Linked DNA regions of Methylomagnum ishizawai. The protein of the gene in region 2 interacts with the protein of the main gene of each other region in a pairwise test. Links are inferred from orthologs where the notes say so. Each region holds a gene or a part of one and is shown on either strand. Other genes may lie near its edges.

What was found.
Region 1: the proteins of topA (region 2) and B9N93_RS20140 interact in binary tests that used the Escherichia coli proteins (3 or more experiments, as listed by UniProt). The link is inferred for Methylomagnum ishizawai from one-to-one orthologs.

What each region holds. Positions count from the first base shown.
Region 1 is NZ_FXAM01000001.1:4,463,867-4,475,637, reverse strand. What follows is about bases 4,010-6,828. They hold B9N93_RS20140 (IMPACT family protein), read right to left. Parts: upstream 5,795-6,828; coding sequence 5,225-5,794; downstream 4,010-5,224. Other genes in these bases: B9N93_RS20130 (class I adenylate cyclase), read left to right, coding at 6,685-6,828; B9N93_RS20135 (GGDEF domain-containing protein), read left to right, coding at 5,908-6,675; B9N93_RS20145 (CoA-binding protein), read right to left, coding at 4,820-5,209; smbP (small metal-binding protein SmbP), read right to left, coding at 4,346-4,741; smbP (small metal-binding protein SmbP), read right to left, coding at 4,010-4,176. Outside these bases: B9N93_RS20170 (hybrid sensor histidine kinase/response regulator), read right to left, coding at 1-865; B9N93_RS20165 (SLC13 family permease), read right to left, coding at 944-2,719; B9N93_RS20160 (DNA/RNA non-specific endonuclease), read left to right, coding at 2,880-3,803; more of smbP, read right to left, coding at 3,838-4,009; more of B9N93_RS20130, read left to right, coding at 6,829-9,498; B9N93_RS20125 (hypothetical protein), read right to left, coding at 9,569-10,225; B9N93_RS20120 (NAD(P)/FAD-dependent oxidoreductase), read right to left, coding at 10,556-11,770.
Region 2 is NZ_FXAM01000001.1:962,310-974,303, forward strand. Bases 8,581-11,622 are described here. They hold topA (type I DNA topoisomerase), read right to left. Parts: upstream 11,234-11,622; coding sequence 8,927-11,233; downstream 8,581-8,926. Other genes in these bases: B9N93_RS04415 (L-threonylcarbamoyladenylate synthase type 1 TsaC), read right to left, coding at 8,581-8,920; B9N93_RS04425 (Smg family protein), read right to left, coding at 11,342-11,622. Also shown: B9N93_RS25300 (hypothetical protein), read right to left, coding at 1-52; B9N93_RS04375 (serine/threonine protein kinase), read right to left, coding at 237-1,706; rpe (ribulose-phosphate 3-epimerase), read left to right, coding at 2,027-2,719; B9N93_RS04385 (phosphoglycolate phosphatase), read left to right, coding at 2,719-3,396; trpE (anthranilate synthase component I), read left to right, coding at 3,559-5,043; B9N93_RS04395 (anthranilate synthase component II), read left to right, coding at 5,040-5,621; B9N93_RS04400 (DUF29 domain-containing protein), read left to right, coding at 5,683-6,126; trpD (anthranilate phosphoribosyltransferase), read left to right, coding at 6,288-7,313; indole-3-glycerol phosphate synthase TrpC, read left to right, coding at 7,310-8,110; more of B9N93_RS04415, read right to left, coding at 8,366-8,580; more of B9N93_RS04425, read right to left, coding at 11,623-11,809; DNA-processing protein DprA, read right to left, coding at 11,850-11,994. UniProt on the Escherichia coli protein: Releases the supercoiling and torsional tension of DNA, which is introduced during the DNA replication and transcription, by transiently cleaving and rejoining one strand of the DNA duplex.

The DNA.
Region 1 (11,771 bases), 3.5 Mb from region 2 along the record:
CGACGATGACGCCGTCGCGGTCCAGCACGGCGATCTGCGCCTCCATGGAATCCAGCACCGCCCGTTTGAAATCCCGGCTTTCGCGCAGCAGCGCCTCGGTCCGCTTGAACGGGGTGATTTCCAGGACCGCCGCGCCCAGGCCGACCAGGGCCGTCTCCACCCGCAGTGGAAAATAGCCGGCCAGCCAATGCCGGGTGATGCCGGGTTCCGCCGCCGTCTCGCCGCTGAGTTCGAGATCGACCAGCGCTTCCCCGTTATCCAACACCCGTTGTAAGACCGGGGCCAAGCCCGGCCAGAGTTCCGGGAGGACCTCCGCGACGCTCCGGCCCAGATGGGCGTCGACCGGCAGGCCGTTCATATCGGCCAGGGCGGAATTGATCTGGACGTAGCGGAGTTCCAGGTCGAGGCAGGCCAGGCCGATGGGGGCGGTGGCCAGCAGGGCGTGTTTCGAGGCCAGGGCGTGTTCGGTCTGTTTATATTCATGGATATCGTCGCAGGTGCCCAACCAATGCGCGATCCCGTCCCCGGCATCGGGCAGCGGTTTGCCCACGATCCTGAACCAGCGGTAAGCGCCGTCGCGCCGCCGCAGCCGGGCCTCGACGGCATAGGGCCGGGACTCGGTCCACGCCGCCCCGAGGACCGGGCCGTCCTCGGGGTGGACCCAGGCCGACCAATCCGCGCCGGCCGGGTCGGCACCCATATAATCCCGCCCGGCGTGGTTGAAATGGACGGCACCGCCGTCCGGGTCCGCGACCCAAACGATGTGGGGTAGCTCGTCCAGCCAGGGGTTGTCGGCGAATTCCGGTGATGGGGCGGGGGGGTGGCTGGGAGGATGGGAGGCGTCTTGGGATTCCGGCTGCTTCAATATGTGCGCTCCGTGTCCGCCGGGTGCGAGGGGGGAGGGGACGAGGATACTATTCCGCTCCACCGCCCACCACCCTATTCAAGGATGGAACGGCCACATCCAGGGAATCACGATCAAGGCCACGATCCCCATCAGGAGATTCAAAGGCACGCCGAACAGCACGAAATCGCGGAACTGATAACCGCCGGGACCGTAGACCATCAGGTTGGTCTGGTAACCGATGGGCGTGGAGAAGCCCATGGAGGCGGCGACCATCACCGCGACCACGAACGGCCAGAAGCTCACGCCCAGCTTGTCGGCGATGGCGAGGGCCAGGGGGAACATCAGGACCGCCACCGAGTTGTTGCTGAGCAGTTCGGTCAGCACCACGGTGAGGAAATAGAACAGGGCCAGCGCCAGCCAGGGTTCGCCGCCCACCAGGGCCAGGAAGCCGTGCGCCACCCCCGACGCCGCCCCGCTGAGTTCCAGGGCTTTGCCGAGGCCGAACGAGGCGGCGATGGCGAGCAAGACCTGTCCGTCCAGGCTCTTGCGGGCTTCCGACACCGAACAGCAGCCGGTCAACAGCATGGCGCTCGCGCCCAGCATGGCGGCCTTCAGCATCGACAGCCATTCCAGGCTGGCGCTCGCCACCACCGCCGTCAGGATCAACCACGCCAGCGTGGCGCGTTCGTGCCGCACCGGGATGTAGTCCGACACCTGGCTGATCAGCAGGAAGTCGTTGGAATTGCGGTGGCGTTCCAGGAACGGCGGGCGGGCGTCCAGCAGCAAGGTGTCGGAGGCTTCCAGGCGGATTTGGCCGAGCTTGCCTTCCAGGCGCTGGCCGTTGCGGGCGATGGCGATGACCGAACTGCCATAGGCCATGCGGAACCGGCCTTCCTTCAAGGTCTTGCCGATCAAGGCGCAATGCGGCGAGATCACGGCCTCGACCAGGACGCGCTCGCGGTGGGTCCGGTCTTCCAGGGTGAAGGCGTGGTCCATGCTGGGCCGGAGGCCCTTGATGCGCTGCAATTCCACCACCGAATCGCCCACCCCGGCGAACACCAGCCGGTCCCCCGCCTGTAAGCGCTCGTAAGGCCCGACCGCCGCCAACACTTCCTCGCCGCGCCCGATCTCGACCAGGTACAAGCCCTGCAAATGGCGCAACCCGGCTTCCTCGATGGTTTTGCCGACCAAGGGGCCGTTGTCTTCCACCGCCATTTCCACGGTGTATTCCTTGGGATTCTCGAACACGGCGCTGGCGGGCTTGCGTTCCGGCAGGCAACGCGGGGCCAGCAACCAGATGTACAGAATGCCCAGCACCGAACAGGGAATCCCCACCCAGGCGATATCGAACAAGCCCAGATGGCCCTTGTTGCCGCTGACCAGGAGGCCGTTGACGATCAGGTTGGTGCTGGTGCCGATCAAGGTGATGGTGCCGCCGAACACCGCGGCATAGCTCAGGGGGATCAGTAACTTGGACGGCGAGACTTGCAGGCGCTTGGCCCAGGTCAACACCGCCGGCAGGAAGATCGCCACCAGGGGCGTGTTGTTCATGAAGGCGCTGACCGTGGCCACCGGCACCGTCAGCCGCAGCAATGCGCCGCGCAGGGTCTTGGGCCGCCCCAGGACGTACTGCACCAATAGGTCCACGCCGCCGGTCTCGCGGATGCCGGCCACCACCACATACATCAGGGCCACGGTGATCATGCCCTCGTTGGCGAAACCGCCCAGGGCTTGCTCGGGCGTCAACACGCCAAACATGAGCAAGGCCACCACCCCGCCCATCAGGATCAATTCCGGTGCCGCCGCCGTGGACAGCAGGAAAACCAAGCACCCCGATACCACGCCGACCGCGATCCAGGCTTGAGTACCCATCGAATTGCCCCTCCCTATTTGAACGATGATCTTGGATGATTTGAATAAGATGACGGATTTTAGGGGGATAGGCGGCAGGGTAGAAGCCGGGGCGGAGGGTTTCCGAACCCGGAACCGCCGGTAAAATTCCCGATTTTGCCATGTTTTGGGGTGCGATACCGTGAATCTACGCAAGCTGTTGGCGCTATGGGCGCTGTTCGCCGGGGTGTGGCGCTGGGGCCGCGGCAATCCCGTGGCCTTGTTGTTGGCGCTGGCCGGACTGGGGGGCTGGTATGGCTACGAAGCGCTATATGTCCGGCCACAGATGGCCTATCTGGGCCTGCCGCAAGCCACCCGTTGGGCCGATCCCATGACCTGGACGCGGGTGTTCCGCAACCAGGGCTATCTGGCGGGTTACTCGGAATTGCGCGGCGATCCTTTGTGGGTGATCTACGCCCTTTCGGCCCCGCCCGCCGACGCCCCGCACCTCAAGCGCCTCAACCGTTTCATCGCCGACGGGCGCAGCCTGACCCGTATCGGCCACGACGATTACGACAAGAGCGGCTACGACCGCGGCCACATGGCCCCGAACCATGCCATCAGCCTGCTGTATGGCCGGGCCGGCCAGCGCGATACCTTCCTGATGACCAATATCGTGCCGCAGACGGCGGCGCTGAACGAACGGGTGTGGGAACGGCTGGAAGAAATGGAACTGGACCGGCTGGCCCCGCGCCTCGGCAAGCTGTGGGTCGTCACCGGGCCGGTGTTCGAGGGCGGCACCGAACGGCTCAAATCGGCGTTCCGGGTCGAGGTGCCGGATGCCTGCTACAAGATTTACGCGGCCCAGGGCGCGGACGGCGCGCCCCGGTTCCTGGCCGTGGTGGTGCCGCAGACGGTGCGGGGCAACGAGTCGCTGGATCGTTTCGTGGTGACGGTGGACGAGGTGGAGCGCCGTACCGGCTTCGATTTTTTCCCCGGACTCGATCCCAAGCTCGAACCCGCGGCGGAAGGCAAGATCGATCCGGTGTTCTGGCAGGTGGGGGAATGGGCGGCGGTGGCCGGGCGCTACGGCGACAGGAAGGGCAAATTCACGGGGAGGGAGTGAGGCGCCGGGCGGATGGCCCGTCCGGCGCGGGGGCCTAGGGCGCGGCCTTCAGGTGGGTGACGGCTTCCTCGGCGGCTTTGCCCGCGAGGTCGGCATGGCCCATCTTGCCATGTTCGATAGCGCTGTCGAGGCTCTTGTCGGCGGCTTCGAAATGCGGGCTGGCTTTCTCCTTCTCGGCGGCCTCGACATGGGGTTTGGCGGCTTCGGCGTGGGTGACCACGGCCGGGGCATCGCCTTTCTTGCCGCTTTCGGCGGCGGCCTCGGCGTGTTTCAGGGCTTCGGCCTTGTGGTTCTCGGCGGCGATGGCTGGGTTCAGGGCCAGCAGCGCGGCCAGGACGCCGACCTTCAGACTGAACAGGTTGATTCCACGCATAGCATCCTCCATTGGGATTATTGGTATTGCCCCGTGGTGCGGGGTGGGTGTGCGACCCTTATGGGCTGGGTCGGCTCGCCGGGGACCGGGTCCGGTCGCCTGGCAAGTGAGCCTTAGACCGGCCTCCAGCCCGGTTGCTGCATCCCGCGTCCAAAAACCTGGGACCGGGCTATTGGGCGGCTTTGAGGTGGGTGACGGCTTCGTGGGCGGCGGCTCTGGCTTCTTCGCCTCCGCCGTATTCGCCCTGGCGGATGGCTTGGTTCAGGCTGTCCAGCGCGGCCTTGAGGTGGGGATTGTCGGGACTTTGGCCCAGCGCCGCCTCGACTTCGGTTTTCGCCAGTTGCGCGTGCTGGGCGACTACGCTGGCATCGCCTTTCTTGCCGCTTCTAGCGGCTTCCTTGGCGTGTTTGAGGGCCGCCTGGATGTGTTGTTTGCCGGTTTCCGGCGATTTCCCGGCTTCCGGCGCGGCTTCGGCCTGGGCGGGCGAGGCGGGGAGGAGGGTCGGGGTAGCGACCAGCGCGGCGGCGAACGCCGCCCATAATCCGGCTGCGGTCCTGGTGGGCATGGTGGTGGCTCCTTGCTGAGTGCGGGGGAAGGTGGCGCGGATTATGGGCGGGTGGATAGGGGGCGTCTCTACGGATGATTACTGCGCCCGGCTCTCCACCATGATGCAGCGCCGGGCCACGTATGCGAAGCCGTGCGCGTCCAAGAACCCCAGGATCGCCGCGTCCTCGGCCCCCGGTTGTAACCACACCCGTTGCAGCCCAAGCGCCAGGCATTCGCGCAACACCGCGAGGCCGATGGTGGGCGGAACCACCAGGTTCACCCAATCCGGTTTCTCGGGCAAATCACCGAGCTTGGCATAGGTCGGGTCGCCGTCCACCGTGGCGCGGCGTGGATTGACGGGATAAACCCGGTAGCCCTTGCGCTTAAGGTCGCGGTAGATGGCCGCGCCGAATTTGCCGGGATCGTCGGTCGCGCCGACCAGGGCGATGCGGAGGCCGGGGGTGTCGAGGTGTCCGATCAAGTCCATGGAATCTCCCCGGGGTCAGGGTTTGCCGCCGAACCGGGCCAGGAAGGCCGGGGCTTCCGGCGCGGGGAGCTTCACGGTCAAATCCACCCGCGCCCCGAAGTCCTTGGCCAGGATTTCCCCGCCCGCCTTGCCCAGGGCGTAGGTCAGCGGTTGAAGGTCGGGATAGGCGATGCTCAGGCGGATGTGGGTGTATTCGACATAGGGGATGAGCCGGGCGGCTTCCAAGGCCAGTTTCGCGGTGCCGCCATAGGCCCGCACCAAGCCGCCCGCTCCCAGCTTGATCCCGCCGAAATAGCGGATCACCGCCACCACGGCGTTCACCACGGCGAAGCCTTCCAGATGGGCCAGGATCGGCCGTCCCGCCGTGCCGCCGGGTTCGCCCGCGTCGGTGCAATAGGTGGCGAGCCCCTGCCCGGTCTGGATGCGGTAGGCGAAGGCCAGATGATGGGCGTCGGCGTGTTGGCGGGCGACCTGGGACAGCCGCGCCCGCAGTTCGCGCTCGTCGGCGCAGGGCAGGGCGAAGCCGATGAAGCGGGAATGGTTGACGGTGTGGTGGACTTCGGAGCTTTGTTCGATCAACAGCATGGCAGGCCGGGCCGTGGGGCGTGGAGCGGGGACCGCCATCATAGGGCAAGGCCCGCGCTTCCGGTAAACTGTCGGATAGAGCGCGACGGCGCTCGGACACGAGGTAAGTATGCATGGGGAATTCGGTGGCGGCGCTGGCCTTGCGCGAGGTATTGGACGCGGCTCCCTGCGGGGCCGTGATCGTCGAAGCCGGGCGGATCGCCTGGGCGAACCGGCGCTGGGCGGCTTGGTGCGGCGGTGAACCTGTGGCGCTGGTCGGGCTGGATTGGACGGCACCCCCGGTCGCGGCTTGGTTCGGCGCGGCCACCGAAGGCACGCTTGAGACGGTGGCCGGAGCCATCCATTGGCGGCGTACCCAGACGCCCTTGGCGGCGGGCGGCACCGCCTATTTCTTCGAGGACATGGGCGCGGAGGCGCGGCTGGCCCAGGAACGCGACCAATACCGCGCCCTGGCCCAGAGCCTCGAAACCCGCGATCCCGCAACCGGCGTCCTCAACCTCCGGGCCATCCTACAGGCGCTGGAAAATCAAATGGGCCGCAGCCGCCGCTACGGCAATCCGCTGGCGGCGATTCTCTTGCGCGTCCTGCCGCCGGACGGCGAACCCGATCCCGAAGCGCTCAAGCGCGTCGCCCAGGAATTGAACGCCGAACTGCGCTGGGCCGACCAGATTGGCCGTTTCGACGCCAACTCGTTCCTAGTGGTGCTGCCGGAAACCCGGTTGGCCGCCGCCGAGGCGCTGGCCGCCAAGCTCGGGGCGGAACGGGCGGCGCGGGTCCGGGCCGGGGGCGGGTCCATCGCGGTGTCCGCCACCGATTGGCGCACCGGCGACGACGCCCGCAAGCTCCTGCGGCGGTTGTTGCCCACCCCGCCCCAGCGCTGAGGCCGGGGCATGTCCGGTCCCGACGCCCGTCCCATCCATCTTGGCGTTCCCGGCGAGGACATCGACCGCCGCGACCTCGCCACCGTGGTGCGCCGCTTCAAGAACCTGCACCGTCTGCAAGCCCAGCATATCCAGGAATGCCAGACCCTCCGCCAGCGCGAATTCCTCGACCTCCTGCCCTTGCTGTTCCATTGCAACCATCCCAACCTGCCGGGTTTCGTCAGCCTCGACACCCCGGCCGGACTCCCGGATTATCAACCGGGCCGTGCCACTTTGCGCTGCGCCGCCCGGCTCTCCAAAAGCTTCGAGACCCGTAGCCGCGCCCTGCGCCCGGAATATCCCATCGACGCCCTCTACCTCATGGGCAGTGTCGGCAGCATCGCCTATTCCCGCAAAAGCGACCTCGATATCTGGCTGTGCCACCGGCCCGGCCTGGCCGCATCCGGCTTGGAAGAACTGCACCGCAAGGCGGCGGGGATCGAGCAATGGGCCGCGTCCCTGGGCTTGGAAGCCCATATCTTCTTCATCGACAGCGAACTGTTCCGGCAAGGCCAGGGCACGCCGGTCTCGACCGAGAGCTGCGGCAGCGTGCAGCGTCATTTGCTGTTGGAGGAGTTCTACCGCACCAGCGTGTGGCTGGCGGGCCGGATTCCGGGCTGGTGGCTGGTGCCGCCGGAGCAAGAGGACCGCCATGACGAATACCTCCGCCATTTGATCGACAACCGCTTCGTCAACGCCGACGATTTGATCGATTTCGGCGGGCTGGAACAGGTGCGGGCCGAGGAATTCCTGGGCGGGGCGCTGTGGCATTTGAACAAGGCCATCGCCTCCCCGCACAAATCCCTGCTTAAACTGCTGCTGATGGAGAGCTACAGCGCCGAATACCCGCGCATCGAATGGCTTTGCACCCGCTTGAAGGCGGCTTTGTACCAGGACCGTACCGATAGCGAGGAACTCGATTCCTATCTCCTGATGTACCGCAAGGTCGAGCGCTACCTGCTCGGGCGCGGCGAAAGCGCCCGGCTGGAATTGGCCCGCCAAAGCTTCTACCTCAAGATCAACGGGCTGATGGCGGCGGTGACGGCGGCTCCCGCCGAGAAGGCGCGGCGGCGCGAAGTCCTGGCCCGGATGGTGCGCGATTGGGGTTGGACCCCCGCCCGGCTCAAAGCCATCGAACAGCGCCGCCGTTGGCGCGTCGTGGCGGCCTTGGAAGAACAGAAAGCCATCGCCGGCGAACTGCGCCTGAGCTATGAAGGGATGCGCCGGTTCGCCTTGCTGCATTCGGGCGGACGGGCCTTGGTGGGCGAGGAAATCATCCGGCTGGGGCGGCGCATGGCCGCCGCGCTGGAACGCAAGCCGGGTAAGATCGACACGCTCTGCCTGGACGGCGGTGACCATATCGAGCCGGAGGACTACGCCTTGCAAGAAATCCGGCTGGCCGATGGTGAACCGGGCTGGGCGCTATCGCTGCGGCGTACGGGCGCCGCCGCCGCGCCGCCCATCCTCCGCAAAACCCGGAGCCTCCTGGAAAACCTCACCTGGCTGGTGCATAACGGCCTGTACCGCCCATCGATGAATCCGTTCCTGGAAACCCAGAACAGCGTATTCGGCCCTGCGGAGCTGAGGCAGGTATGCGACGCCCTGGCCGGGGTATTCAAGGCGCAACGGGCGGAATCGGAAACCCTGGACGAATACACCCGCCCCCCCCGCGCCGTGGCCGTGGCCTTGTTCATCAACCTGGGCGTGGATGCCGAGGCCCAGCGCCGCGATAACCTGCGGCCTGCCAGCAACCGCTACGACGCCCTGAGCTATGGCTATGAGCGGGCCAACCTGATCGACCGGGTCGATGCCTTGATCCTGACTTCCTGGCGCGAAATCCTGGTCCATCAATACCTGGGCTTGAGCGGGCTGTTTGCCTGCTTGGCCGAACTGGTCGGCGAATCCGGCGGGGCCGCCCCGGAATTCCACGGTTTTTGCTTTTCCACCACCCGCGCCCGCACCATCGCGGGCCGGGTCGAAACCTTGTACCGCGACCTGCGGGCGGCGTTCGGCACGGGCGCGGCGCGTTACCTGGTACGGGGCGGGCGCTCTTATTTCTTGTTCGAGCGCCTGCCTTTGGGAGTGGAGTTCCGGGAGATTCCCGACGAGGACCGGCTTTATACCGAGCTGGCCGAGCCCAGGGCGGCCTTCGCGCCCTTGAGCTTCGATCCGGCCCTGGCGGGCGATGGGCCGGACCCTTTGCCCGCGCTCTACCGGCGCAACAAGCCGGGGGCGGTCCAGGTATTCTGCCTGGTGGAGGCGGCGCAGGTGCGGGTGTTCGTCCTGGACGAGCGCGGCTCCTTGTTCCATCGGGTCCACGAACCTTTGGGACCGTCGGTGGTGCTGGGACCGTATGCGGTGTTCCTGGAAGCGGTGGCGCAGCGTTATGTGCTGGCGGCGGCGGGGATCGAGTATTACCTGGTCGAGCGCGATGGCGCGGGGGAATATGCCGTGCGGCCCGCCGGGTTCCCGCCGGGGGCGGTCGGCAAAAAGATCGAGGTGCGGGTGTTCGCCCAGGAGATCGGGCCGGGGCGGGCGGCGTATACCATCGCCTGCGACGACCGGGAGTTTTCGTCCATGGAGAGCGGGCGGGATGTGTTCGCGGCGGCGGCAGAACACATCCTGGCCTTGCGCCGGAGCGGGCTGCGCTATCCGATCTATATCAGCGATATCGACCTGCCCTTGTCGATCCTGGGGGTCGAGACGGCGGAGCAGCTCCAGACCGTACATTTCCTGTTGTACAAGCGCAAGATCGAGCAGCGCTTGAACCAGCCCAGGCCGTAGCTCGGGCGCTAAAAAAACGGCGGTGGGTCGTTCCCACCGCCGTTTTTTAGCGGGAAGCCGCCGTCCCGGCTCAGTGCTGCATCCCTTGCATGGCGGGGTCGCCGCTATTGGAGCCAGCGCCACCGCCCATGCCGGACATATCGTGCCCGCCATGGCCGCCCCGGCTGACGCCGCCGGCGCTCTGGCCCGCGCCGCTGCCACCGCCGCCCGCGCCCGCGCTCACGCCTTCGCGCTGCCTAAGGCCGATGGCCGCGCCGGACGCCTTGGCGATGTTTTCGGCGGTCAGCCCGCCCAGGGTCAGGGCGGAATCCACCACGATGGTGGTCACGTCGGTGATGTCCATGCGGTCGGCCAGCGGGCTGGTCACCACGGCCTTGACCGGGCCGACCACGTCATTCGCGGGTGGGGTCGCGGTCAGCACGATGGGATAGAGGGTACCGGCCGGCACGGTGAGGTTGTAATGGTTGGAATTGCCGGACAGCGGGGTGCTGACGATGAGCTTGCCGTTCTTGTCGTGGACTTCGACCTTGCCGTCCATGATCGGGCCGTGCTGGTCCTGGACATTGCCGGCGATATGGGCCTCCTCGCTGGCGGGGGCCGAGACGCCGCCGCCGCCGCTCTGGCCGCTGTCGCAGCCCGCCGCGAACACCGCGGCCAGCGCGATGGACAGGGCGCACAGGCCGCTTTTCAGGAGGGGGAAGGACTGTGTGGAGTGTGGTTGGGTCATGGTTCTGAGGCCAATGTTTGAAGTGGGGCGATCCGGTCGGGGTTGCGGAACCACCGGCGGTTTTTGGTTTTTTTCCGGGCGGGAAAGGCGGTGGACAGCGGTATCGACCGGCGTTGCAAGGCGCGGGGTTTATAGCATATCGCCCGCTGTTTTGTAATATTCGGGCCGGGGCGGTGGCACGCGGTAGCGCGCCAGGGCTGGAGTCCAAAGCTTGCTTTGGCCGGGGCGGTCCAAAGCAAACTTTGGACTCCAGTTTGGGCCGTCGAACCGGGACGCCACCGCCGGGACCGGGCACCGGGGGGGATCAGCCCGCCCGCCGCCAGAATGCCATCAGGACATGCCGGGCCGCGGCCACTGGTAGCCTTTCAGCAAGCCTTCCCAGTAGATCATCGGGATTGCGTAGCGCTTGAGCAGATACATGCTCAGGCGTTCCTTGCTCTGGTCGAAGGGGAAGGTTTCCTTGGGCTTCAGATCGTAGTCGAATTCGGCCAGGATCAGCCTGCCATAACCCGTGACCAGCGGGCAGGAGGTATAGCCGTCATAGGCCAGGGTCGGCTGCCCGCCGTTGATGACCGCGAGCAGGTTGGCTTCCAGCACCGGGGCTTGGGCGCGGATGGCGGCGGCGGTCTTCGAGGTCGGCAGGCTGCTGGCATCGCCCAGGCTGAACACATTGGGATAGCGGGTGTGCTGCAAGCTGGCCTTGTCCACGTCCACCCAGCCGCCCGCGTTGGCCAAGGGGCTTTGCTTGATGAAATCGGGCGAACTCATCGGCGGCACCACATGGATCATGTCGTAGGGCTGCACGACTTCTTCGCCAGAGTCGGCGTTCTGGAACACGGCTTCCTTGGATTCGGCGCGGATTTCCACCAGGTTGTGCTTGAAGAACGTCTCGATGCCGCGCGGTCCCACGGCCTGTTCCATCAGGGCGTTGGCGTACTTGGGCACGCTGAAGAGAGTCGGCGTGGCGCAGTAATACAGGACGCGGGTCTTGTCGCGCAGCCCGTGCTTGCGGAAATAATCCTCGGCCAGGTACATGATCTTCTGCGGGGCCCCCGCGCATTTGATGGGCGGCGGCGGAAAGGTGAACACGGCGTTGCCACCCTGGAAATTCTTGATATTGTCCCAGGTGATGGGGGCGAGGTCGTAGCCGTAGTTGCTGCATACGCCGTTCTTGCCCAGGGCTTCGGGCAAGCCCTTGATCTTGCCCCAATCGATCTGCAAGCCGGGGCAGACCACCAGATAGTCGTAATTGAGGGTTTTGCCGCCTTGGGTGGCGAGGCTGTTATTGGCGGGATCGAAGCTCGCGGCGGCGTCCTTGATCCAGGTCGCGCCCTTGGGGATCAGGCCCGCCATGGGCCGTACCGATTGCTCGCGGCTCACGACCCCGCCGCCGACGAAGGTCCAGAACGGCTGGTAATAATGGTTTTCGGAAGGCTCGACGATGGCGACATCCTTGATGCCTGCGCGTAGCAAACGGGCGGCGACGCCGAGTCCGGCGGCACCGCCGCCGACCACGACGACACGGTGATGGGTTGCGTTCTCCATG
Region 2 (11,994 bases):
GCGCCAGCGCGAGACCCGACAATACCCATCCGACCCAATATTTCTTGGACATGGAAACCTCCTCGTAGTGAATAGGGAACCGGCGCGGGCCGATTCCGCGCCAGGGGGCGGCCCAGCCGCTGGTTGTGCCGATTCGGTCATCGACCACGGTCACGGGCGGGGCAACGCCGTTGGATGTTACCCGCTCTAGGGCGGTCTTGCCCGATTTCTTGCCATATCCGCCCGTATCGCGGGGTTCATGGCAACATCGGTCCGCCGGTCCCGCCCGGAAAACCGTCGGGCACGCAGGCGAAATAGGCGTGGACCTGCCGACAGCGTCCCGGCTCCGCTGCCCGGTCCGGCGGTTGTATCCAGCAAACCGCGTCCAGCGCCTTGCCTTGGCAGAGGTCGATGGCGTTTTGTGGAGGCGGGTAGGGGGGATTGCCGCCGGATTGCAAGCCTTGGGGGGGGCCGGGGGTAGCGGGTGGCCACGAGGTTTCCGCCATACCGCCCATCCCGGTCGGCCTGAACCACACCAGTCCCGCCACCAATACGCCCACGCCCGCCGCCGCGCCCAGCGCCGGCCAGCTCCAGGCCGGAAGCCGTTGCCTGGCCGACGGCGGCGCGAGGCTCGCGCCACAACCCGCGCAGCCGAGCAGGCTCAGGCTGATATCGGTCGGCACCGTGTTGCGCTCCCCGCATTCGCGGCAGATGAGGCGCAAGCGCCCTGGCGTGGACCATTCCCGTGGTGGCGATGTTGGACGGGGAGCCGGTGCCGCCGCTTTCCCGGCCAGGAGCAGAGCCTTGAATGCCTGGATCGTTTGCGGACGCTGTTCCGGCTCGATAGCCAAAGCCCGCATGATGGCCTGGCCGACCGCGGGCGTGATCGAGGGTTCCAGTTGTTCCGGCGGCAGTACCTCGTCCCGGCGGCAGCGGTGGGTGGCTTCCTGGGGTCTTTCCCCGGTCAGGAGATAGTACAGCGTGGCCCCGGCGGCATAGATATCGGTGGAGGGGCCGAATTCCGCCCGTTCCAGGTATTGCTCGAACGGGGCGAATCCTGGGGTCAGGATCACCGATAGGGTTTGGGAGCCGTGCCCGCCCAAGGCTTGGCGGGCGGCCCCGAAATCCAGCAGGATCGGGGAGCCGCCCTGGGTCAGATAGATATTGGCGGGTTTGATATCGCGGTGTAGGAAACCCTTGGCGTGGATTTCCGCCAAACCGTCGAGGATCGGCAGGATAAAGGCCAGGGCCGTGGCCTCGGGGAGTTTGCCGCCGTTGCGCCCCAGGTATTCGGTCAGGGATATCCCCTCGTAATAATCCATGGCGAGATAGGCGGTATTGTTCTGTTGGAAAAACTCCCGGACCCGGACCACGTTGGGGTGGCTGAATTTGCACAGGGTGCGGGCCTCTTGCAGGAATTGCCCCATCCCGTAATTGAACCGCTCGCTGTCCTCGCCGCCATGGGGGACGACCTTGAGGTTCAGGGTATCGCGGACCGCCAGGCCGCGGGGCAGGTATTCCTTGATCGCCAAGGGGGTGTGTAGTACCAAATCCAAGGCCAGATAGGTGATGCCGAAGCCGCCGGGATGGCCCAGGATACGTCCGATCAGGAATTTGTTGTTGAGGATGGTCTGGTAGGGCAGGGCGAACACATTCCGCTGCGGGTCCGGTCGATAACCGCATCGGGGACAGCGGGCCGAGTTGCCCTTGTCCTGCATGCAGCCCATGCATAAATCACCGAAATCATCGACATCCATAGGGGGGGCGGTTCTGTTGGGGTGGGTCGAGGGGTTTTTGGAACCAGCGTTCGCGCTGTCCAGATCGGGGGATGGTATTACAGCCGGGCGGGTGCCGCATCCGCCTTCGACAGCCGTTTCCCCGGTGCCTGGGCCGGGACGGCGGACGGCCCGGCTACTGCCCTCAACTTGCCCCCCCGGAAGCCAAATGTAAAAATACCCGGCCATTTGGCAGGCCGCAAACCGCGGATTCCAAGGCCCGGAGGGCCAGCGCCGCCCTGTTCTCCAATTCCAACCACGAGCCATCAGCCATGAACGATTTCTGGATCGCGCCTTCCATCCTTTCCGCCGACTTCGCCCGCTTGGGCGAGGAAGTGGCGAACGTCCTCGAATCCGGCGCGGATGTGGTCCATTTCGATGTGATGGACAACCATTATGTGCCCAACCTGACCATCGGCCCCCTGGTCTGCGAAGCCCTCCGCAAATACGGCGTCACCGCTCCCATCGACGTGCATCTGATGGTGAAGCCAGTGGACCGTATCATCCCCGATTTCCTCAAGGCCGGGGCCAGCTATATCACCTTCCACCCGGAAGCCTCCGAGCATATCGACCGCAGCCTGCAACTCATCAAGGATGGCGGGGCCAAGTGCGGCTTGGTGTTCAATCCGGCCACCCCGCTCGACGTGCTGGAATATACCTTGGCGAAGGTGGACATGATCCTGTTGATGTCGGTCAACCCCGGTTTCGGCGGCCAGAAATTCATCCCCTACGTGCTGGACAAGGCCCGCAAGGTGCGCGAGATGATCGACAACTCGGGCCGCGATATCCGCCTGGAAATCGACGGCGGCGTCGGCCCGGCCAATATCGCCGAAGTGGCGCGGGCGGGCGTGGATACCTTCGTGGCCGGTTCCGCCGTGTTCGGCGCGGGCCAGGCGGGCGACCCGAACCGTTATAACAGCATCATCCAGGCCATGCGCGACGAACTGGCCAAGGTCCGCAACTGATGCTGCCCGCCCGGCCCGGACTGGTTGTCTTCGATCTCGATGGCACCTTGGTGGACAGCGCCCCCGATATCGCCCAGGCGGTGGATATCATGCTGGGCCGCCTGGGTTTGCCGGAGGCGGGCGAGGTCCGGGTGCGAGGCTGGGTTGGCAATGGCGTCGAGATGCTGGTCAAACGCGCCCTGACCGGCGCGGTGCGGCCCGCGGGCGAACCGCCCCGGTTCCGCGAAGCCCTGGCCTGGTTCATGGACGCCTACGCCGAGCATATGTGCGACCGGAGCCGCTTATATCCGGGGGTGAGGGATGGCTTGGCGCGGATCAAGGCCGGGGGCTTCCCGACCGCCTGCGTCACCAACAAGCATTCCCGTTTCACCCAAACCCTGTTGGAACAACTCGGTCTCGCGCCCTATCTCGATTTCGTCGGCAGTGGCGACCAATTCGCCCAGCACAAACCCCACCCGGAACCTTTGCTCAAGACCGCCGCCCATTTCGGCATCGCGCCTGCCCAGAGCCTGATGGTGGGCGATTCGGCCAACGACGCCGAGGCCGCGCACCGGGCCGGGTTCATGCTGGCGCTGGTGCCTTATGGGTATCATGGCGCGGTCGATCTCGCGGCTTTGGAGCCGGACGTGGTGGTGAAATCCATCGCGGAATTGCCGGGTTTGTTCGAGGCCCTCTGATTTTACTTTTGCCCACATGACTTGCATGATCCCCATGCCCCCACTCCTAGAACGATGGCGTCTCCAGCCCGCAACCCCTGAATAACCGGGCGGCGTTCCAGCGCTTGGCCCGGTACGGCTTATCGCCGGATTCTCCCGGCCAAACCCACGATTGGAAACACCATGACGCCCGAACAGTTCCAGCACTACGCCGAGCAAGGCTATAACCGCATCCCCCTCGCCCGCGAAGTCCTCGCCGATCTCGATACCCCTTTAAGCGCCTATCTCAAGCTGGCCGACGCGCCTTATACCTATTTGTTCGAGTCGGTCCACGGCGGCGAGCAATGGGGGCGATATTCCATCATCGGCCTGCCTTGCCGCACCGTCATCAGCGTGCGCGGCCCGGAAATCACGGTGGTCCGCGACGGCCAGCGCGTCGAGACCGCCACCCCGGCCCATCCGCTGGACTGGATTCGCGAGTATGCCGCCCGGTTCCGGGTGCCCGCGATTCCGGGTTTGCCGCGTTTCAGTGGCGGTTTGGTCGGTTATTTCGGCTACGAAACCATCCATTACATCGAACCGCGCCTCGCCACCGCCAAGCCCGACCCCATCGGCGCTCCCGATATCCTGTTGATGGTGTCGGAAGAGGTGCTGGTGTTCGACAACCTCAAGGGGCGGCTGCTGGTCATCACCCACGCCGATCCCACCGAACCCAATGCCTATCCCGCCGCCCAGGACCGGCTCGATACCCTGATCCGTGGCCTGCGCCAGAACCGCCTACCCGCCCGCGAATTCAAAGTCCCCAAGCAGGTGGAGGAAAGCGAATTCGTTTCCGGTTTCACCCAGGAGGGCTATGAGAACGGCGTCCGCCGCATCAAGGACTACATCGTCGAGGGCGATGTGATGCAGGTGGTGTTGTCGCAACGCATGTCGATCCCGTACTCGGCCCCGCCCTTGGATTTATACCGCGCCCTGCGTTGCCTCAATCCCTCGCCCTATATGTTCCATATGAACCTGGGTGCGTTCCATATCGTGGGTTCCTCGCCGGAAATCCTGGTGCGCCTGGAAGAGGGCACCGTCACCGTGCGCCCCATCGCGGGTACCCGCCGCCGTGGCCGGACCCCGGAGGAAGACACGGCCTTGGAAAAGGATTTGCTGGCCGACCCCAAGGAAATCGCCGAACACCTGATGCTCATCGACCTCGGGCGCAACGACGCGGGCCGCGTGGCCGAAACCGGCACGGTCAAGGTCACGGATAAGATGATTATCGAGCGCTATTCGCACGTCATGCATATCGTGTCCAACGTGGTCGGCCAGTTGGCGAAGGACAGCGACGCTTTCGAGGTATTGAAAGCCACCTTCCCGGCTGGCACGGTCAGCGGTGCCCCGAAAATCCGCGCCATGGAAATCATCGCCGAATTGGAACCCGTGAAACGCGGGGTTTATTCGGGGGCGGTGGGTTATGTGGGCTGGTCCGGCAATCTCGACACCGCCATCGCCATCCGCACCGCCGTCATCAAGGACGGCACCCTGCATATCCAGGCCGGTGCGGGCGTAGTGCATGATTCCGTGCCGCTCAACGAATGGGAAGAAACCTTGAACAAAGGCCGCGCGGTATTCCGGGCGGTGGCGATGGCGGAAGCCGGGCTTGAAGGAGGACAGCCATGAAAGTCTTGATGATCGATAACTACGATTCGTTCACCTATAACCTGGTGCAATACCTGGCCGAACTCGGCGCGGAAGTCCGGGTGGTGCGTAATGACCAGATTGCGGTGGAAGAGATTGAAACCATCGACCCCGACAAGATCGTGATTTCCCCCGGCCCCTGTACGCCCAAGGAGGCGGGGATTTCGGTGGAAACCATCCGCCGCTATGCCGGGCGTTATCCGATCTTGGGGGTATGCCTGGGGCATCAGAGTATCGGCCATGCCTTCGGCGGTAATATCATCCACGCCAAGAGCATCATGCACGGCAAAACCTCGATGGTTTATCACCATAATATTGGGGTATTCCATGGGCTGAATAATCCGTTCCAGGCCACCCGCTATCATTCCCTGGTGATCGAGCAAGCGACTATTCCCGAGTGTCTGGAAATCACCGCTTGGACCGAGGATAAGGACGGGAAGATCGAGGAAATCATGGGCGTCCGCCATCGGGAATTGGATATCGAGGGGGTGCAGTTCCATCCCGAATCGATCCTGACCGAGCAGGGGCATGAGTTGTTGGGGAATTTCTTGCGGCGGTAGTTTTATCCGGGGCGGACGGATTCCCGTTCGCCCTCCATTCCCCGAGCATCGAGGTAAGGCCATGAGCGCCACTTTATACGAGAGGGATTTTTATACCTGGACCCAGCAACAATCCGAGTTACTGCGTACAGGCCGCTGGGACGAATTGGATACCAGCCATTTGATCGAGGAACTGGACAGCATGGGGGCGCGGGAGCGGCGGGAATTGGGGAATCGCTTGGCGGTTTTGCTGGCCCATCTGCTGAAATGGCAATATCAGCCCGACCGGCGCGGCAATAGCTGGCGGCGCACTATCAAAATCCAGCGCATCGAGATCAACGAGATATTGGCGGATAATCCAGGGCTGAAAAGCGAATTGACGGAGATATTCGCCAAGGCTTACGAGAAGGCGCGGATTTTGGCGGCGGATGAAACCCGGTTCGATGAGGATGTTTTTCCTGCCGAGCCGTGTTTTTCATTGGCCGCATCTTTGGATGCCGGGTTTTGGCCCGGCGCGGCGACTTAGTGGAGTAACCAAGGCTAGATATGTTTGACGACCCAATGCTTATGGAATCTGTGGCTCCCGAGCAAGATGGGGGTGTTTCGCAATGATGTCGATATCAGTAAATATAATCTAATCATATCGCCTAAATTCCCGCCGCTTACTTAAACCCCCAAGGAACCCCCATGGACATCCCCGCCCTGCTCCAAACCCTCCTCGATAATCAAGACCTCGACCCCGCCCAGATGCGCGGGGCCATGCGGACCATCATGAGCGGTGGCGCGACCCCCGCCCAGATCGGCGCGTTCCTGGTGGCGCTCCGGGCCAAGGGTGAAAGCGTCGGCGAAGTGGTCGCCGCCGCCAAGGTCTTGCGGGAAATGTCCACCAAGGTGCCGGTCAAGGACGAACATCTGATCGATACCTGTGGCACCGGCGGCGACGGTGCCCGCACCTTCAATATCAGCACCGCCAGCGCCTTCGTGGTCGCCGCCGCCGGGGCCAAGGTCGCCAAGCATGGCAGCCGCTCGGTCTCCAGCAAATCCGGCAGCGCCGACGTGTTGGAAGCGGCGGGAGTCAATCTGGACCTGACCCCGGACCAAGTGCGGGCCTGTATCGAGGAAGTCGGCCTCGGCTTCTTGTTCGCCCAGCGCCACCACGGCGCGATGAAATACGCCATCGGGCCGCGCCGCGAACTCGGCATCCGCACCATCTTCAACCTGCTGGGGCCGCTCACCAATCCGGCGGGCGCGAGCCATCAACTGGTCGGCGTGTATTCGGACGCCTGGATCGAACCCCTGGCCAACGCCCTGCGCGAACTCGGCAGCAGCCACGTCCTGGTGGTCCACGCCGAGGATGGGTTGGACGAAATCAGCATCGGCGCTCCCACCCAGGTCGCCGAGTTGCGGAACGGCCAGATCGAAACCTACACCCTGACCCCGGAACGCTTCGGCCTGCAACGCGCCCCGCTGGAAGTCCTGGCCGTCGATACGGCAGTGGAAAGCCTGCGCGCGGTGCGCGGCGTCTTGGGCGGTGCGCCCGGCCCGGCCCGCGATATCGTGCTGCTGAACGCCGGGGCCGCGATCTACGCCGCCGATTTGACCGACAGCCTGGAAGCGGGCGTCGAACGCGCCCAAGCCGCCATCGACAGCGGCGCGGCCCGCGCCAAGCTGGACCAACTCATCCATTTCACCCAAGCCTTCGCCAAGCCATGAGCCAGACCCCCGACATCCTCCAGAAAATCCTCCGCCGCAAAGCCGAGGAAATCGCCCAACGCCTCGCCCTGGTGTCCTTCCAGGACATGTTGCAACGCGCCGCCGCCGCCGATGCCCCGCGTGGGTTCGTGGATGCGCTGCGGGCCAAGGTCGCGGCGGGCCTCCCCGCCGTGATCGCCGAGATCAAGAAGGCCTCGCCCAGCAAGGGCGTGATGCGGCCCGAGTTCTATCCCGCGGCAATCGCCCAGAGTTATGCGAACCATGGCGCGGCCTGCCTTTCGGTGCTGACCGACCGGGATTTTTTCCAGGGTTCGGAGGACTATTTGCGGGAAGCCCGCGCCGCCTGCGCCCTGTCGGTGTTGCGCAAGGATTTCACGGTCGATCCCTACCAGGTGGTCGAGGCCCGCGCCATCGGGGCCGATTGCATCCTGTTGATCGCCGCCGCGCTGGACGATGCCCGCATGAAGGAACTGGCCGACCTCGCCAGCGAGTTGGGGATGGATGTGCTGGTCGAGGTCCATGATGCCGCCGAACTGGAACGCGCCCTGAAGCTGGACCTGCCCATGATCGGCATCAACAACCGCAACCTCCGCAGCTTCGAGGTCCACCTGGAAACCACGCTGGAACTCTTGGCGATGATCCCGGCGGGACGTTTGGTCGTGACCGAAAGCGGCATCCTGGCGCCGGAAGACGTGGCCTTGATGCGCGGTCGCGGGGTGCAGACCTTCCTGGTGGGCGAGGCGTTCATGCGGGCGGCGGAGCCGGGGCAAAAGCTGGCGGAGTTGTTCGGTTTTTAAGCGCGAGCCGAAGCTTTGACGGTCCGGCGGATAAAAAAAAGCGTCCGCCGGACCATCGCGAGGAGAGGGCGATGGGAGGCTGGACGCCGTTGCAAGGAACTTCCGCGCCGCCATTAGCGCTTGAAGGGGGGTGTACTTATATAAGCGGATTCCGTGCCAAACAGGCGTAGCCGGAAATCTTGGGAAATCGATGGGAGGGAGGCGGCGCTTTCGCACCATTGTCGGGCAAAAACCGCCCGAAAATTTGCCCAAGGTTCAACGTAGCCGTTTGCCGCTCACCGCTTCGTAGATCGGCGTGGGACCGCTGGCCCCGCCCAAGCGGCCCGGTACCAGCAGCGCGTCGGCGGCGGGGAAATGCTTGCGGATCGCGAGCGGGCCGCGGGCCGGGGGGTGTCCGCTCTTGTTGGCGCTGGTCGAGACCAAAGGCCCGCCGAAGGTCCGGCACAAGGCCGCCGCCCCCGGATGCGCCGTGACCCGCACCGCCAGGTTGCTGGACGCGCCCCGCAGCCAATCCGGCACCCAGGCCGCCGCCGGGACCACGAAGGTCACGGGGCCGGGCCAGGCGGCGAGCAGCCGGTCGTGGACTTGGGGATTGGGAATATCGAGGAAGGGTTCGACCTGGGCGAAACCGGCGGCGATCAGGATGAAGCCCTTGGCGGCGGAGCGGCCCTTGAGGCCCAACAGGCGCTGGACCGCAGCCCGGTCCAGGGGGGCGCAGCCCAGGCCGTACACGCCTTCGGTCGGGTAGGCGATGAGTCCACCCCGGCGCAAATGCCGGGCGGCGAACCGGGCTTGGAACGGGGAAATCACGGCGGGCTAGGCTTCCGAAGCCTCTTCCAGTGGCTCGCCTTCGTAGGGCACGGCGTAGTCGCAGTCCTTTTGCGGGCAGACTTTCTCGGTGCCGCGGCGCTTGGTGGTCTTCAGGGTGAGGATGGGCCAGCCGCATTTGGGGCAAGGCTCGTTGAGCGGCGGATTCCAGGCCGCGTACTTGCATTTGGGATAGGTCGGGCAGGAATAGAACAGCTTGCCGAACCGCGATTTGCGCTTGATGAGGTTGCCCTTGTGGCATTCCGGGCAGGGCACGCCGGTGTCCTCGGGTTTCTCCAAGGGTTCGATGTGCTTGCAGGTGGGGTAGGCGCTGCACCCGATGAATTTGCCATAGCGGCCCGTCTTGATCGCCAACGGCGAATCGCACAGCGGGCAGGTTTTGCCTTCGACGATCTCGGGGGGGGGCGGTTCGGCATCCTCTTTGAGATTGCGGGTGTATTTGCAGGTCGGGTAGTTGGTGCAGCCGACGAAGCGGCCATTACGTCCCAGCCGGATCGACAATTGGCTGCCGCACTCGGGGCATTGTTCGTCCAATTGTTCATGGGTCACGTCGGCCCGCTTGAGGCTTTCGTCCTTGGTCTCGATCAGGGATTTGAACGGACCCCAGAATTCCCGCATCAGCGGCACCCATTGCTTCTCGCCACGGGAGACGGCGTCGAGGTCGTCTTCCAGCAGGGCGGTGAAGTTGTAGTCCACGTATTGGGTGAAATGCTCGGTCAGGAATTTGTTGACCACGCTGCCCACGTCGGTCGGACGGAAACGCTTGTTTTCCAGCTCGACATAATGGCGCTGCTGCAAGGTGGAAATGATGGCGGCGTAGGTGGAAGGACGGCCTATGCCGTATTCCTCCAGGGTTTTGACCAAGCTGGCCTCGGTGTAGCGCGGCGGCGGTTCGGTGAAGTGCTGGCCCGCGATCACGTCCAGCAGGTCGAGGGCTTGGCCTTCCTTCAGCGTGGGCAGGAAGCCTTCCTCGTCCTCGTTGGCCGCGCCGTCGTCCTTGCCTTCGAGGTAGACGCTCATGAAGCCCGGATTGACCACGGTGGAGCCGGTGGCGCGGAATACGCCCTTGTCGCCGCAGGCCAAATCGGCGGATACGGTCTTGATGGTGGCGTGGATCATTTGGCAAGCCACGGTGCGCTGCCAAATCAGGTTGTAGAGCTTGTACTGTTCGAGGCTCAGGAACGGCTTGACCTTGTCCGGCATGCGCAGGGCGGAAGTCGGGCGGATGGCCTCGTGGGCTTCCTGGGCGTTCTTGCTCTTGGTCTTGTACTGTGGCGGGGTTTTGGGCAGTTTGTCTTCGCCGAAGCGAGAAGCGATGAGGTCGCGCAGTTCCTGCACCGCCTCGTTGGCGAGGTTGACCGAATCGGTGCGCATATAGCTGATGAGCCCCACGCTTTCGCCGCCGAGGTCGATGCCCTCGTAGAGCTGCTGGGCGATGGTCATGGTGCGCTTGGTGGTGAAACCCAGCTTGCGGGCGGCTTCCTGCTGCATGGTGGAAGTGGTGAAGGGCGCGGCGGGATTGCGCTTGCGTTCCTTCTCCTCCACCTTGGCGACCAAGAGCTTGCCCTGGGCGGCGGCGATCAAGGCGTCGCGGGCGGCATGGGCCTCCGCTTCCTGGGTGAGGCTGAATTGCTCCTGCTTTTCCCCGTCCAGATGGGTGAGGCGGGCCTTGAGATTTTGCCCCTCGACCGCGGCGGTGGCTTCGATGGTCCAATATTCGCGGGTGACGAAGCGCTCGATCTCCTGTTCGCGCTCGACGATCATGCGCAGGGCGGGGCTTTGTACCCGGCCCGCCGAGAGGCCGCGGCGGATTTTCTTCCACAGCAAGGGCGAGAGCTTGAAGCCGACCAGATAATCCAGGGCGCGGCGGGCCTGCTGGGCATTGATGAGGTCGGTCGAGAGCGGCTTGGGATGGGCGATGGCTTCGGTCACCGCCCGCTTGGTGATTTCATGGAACACCACCCGGTGGACGGGTTTGTCGTCCAGGAGCTCGCGTTCCTTGAGCAGTTCGTAGATATGCCAGGAAATGGCCTCGCCTTCGCGGTCGGGGTCGGTGGCGAGGAACAGCACGTCGGCCTTGCGGATGGCCTTGGCGATGGCCTGGACGTGCTTTTCGTTCTTCTCGATGACTTCGTATTTCATCGCGAAACCGTTGTCGGGATCGACCGCGCCCTCCTTGGGCACCAGGTCGCGCACATGGCCGTAGGAAGCCTGCACCTGGAAGTCCTTGCCCAGGTACTTCTCTATGGTTTTGGCTTTGGCCGGCGATTCGACTATGACCAGATTCTGACTCATCGAACTCTAGCTTGGGACTCGGCGGGAACGGACGGGCGTTCCCGGCGTTGAATAGGGCCATCCCCACGGGATGGAAGATGCCGCCGGACGGCGGGGATTCTTAGGGGGTCAATGCAGATAGGTGGGCAGGGTTTCGTAGACCAGCGTTTCCATGCGGGCGAAGGCGATTTCCTCGTCCGGCTGGCTGAACAACACCATCAGCACCACCCATTTGAGGTTTTCCAGCGAGATGGATTCCTCGTTGAAGGCCATGACGCGGTCGATCACCAGTTCGCGGCTTTCGGGGGTGAGGATGCCGCTTTGCTCTAGGAACAGGAGGAGGCCGCGGCATTCGGCATCGAGCTTGGCCATCTCCTGTTCGCAGAACACCCGGAACGCGGGGGATGAGACGGATTTGATGGCGTGGCGCTCGGTGAGCGATTCCAACCAGTCGAACGCCTTGTTGATTTCCGGTTGCGGAAAACCGGCTTCGAGCAATTCGGTGCGGATCACGTCGGGATCGGGCGCCGGATCGATTTCCCCGTCCATATAATTCTCGAACAGGTAAATCAACACATCGAATACGTTTTCTTTCATCATCTAGTGATCTCACGCTGGATGGATAACGGGCTGGGGCTTATTTGATCCGGACATAGCATCCTCCGGGCGCGGATTCCACGTAGCCTTGCAGTTCGAGCATCAGCAACATGGCGGCGATGGATTCCGGGCTCTCCCCAGTGACCGCCACTAGAGTATCCACGGAGGTTGGGTCGTACGCAATA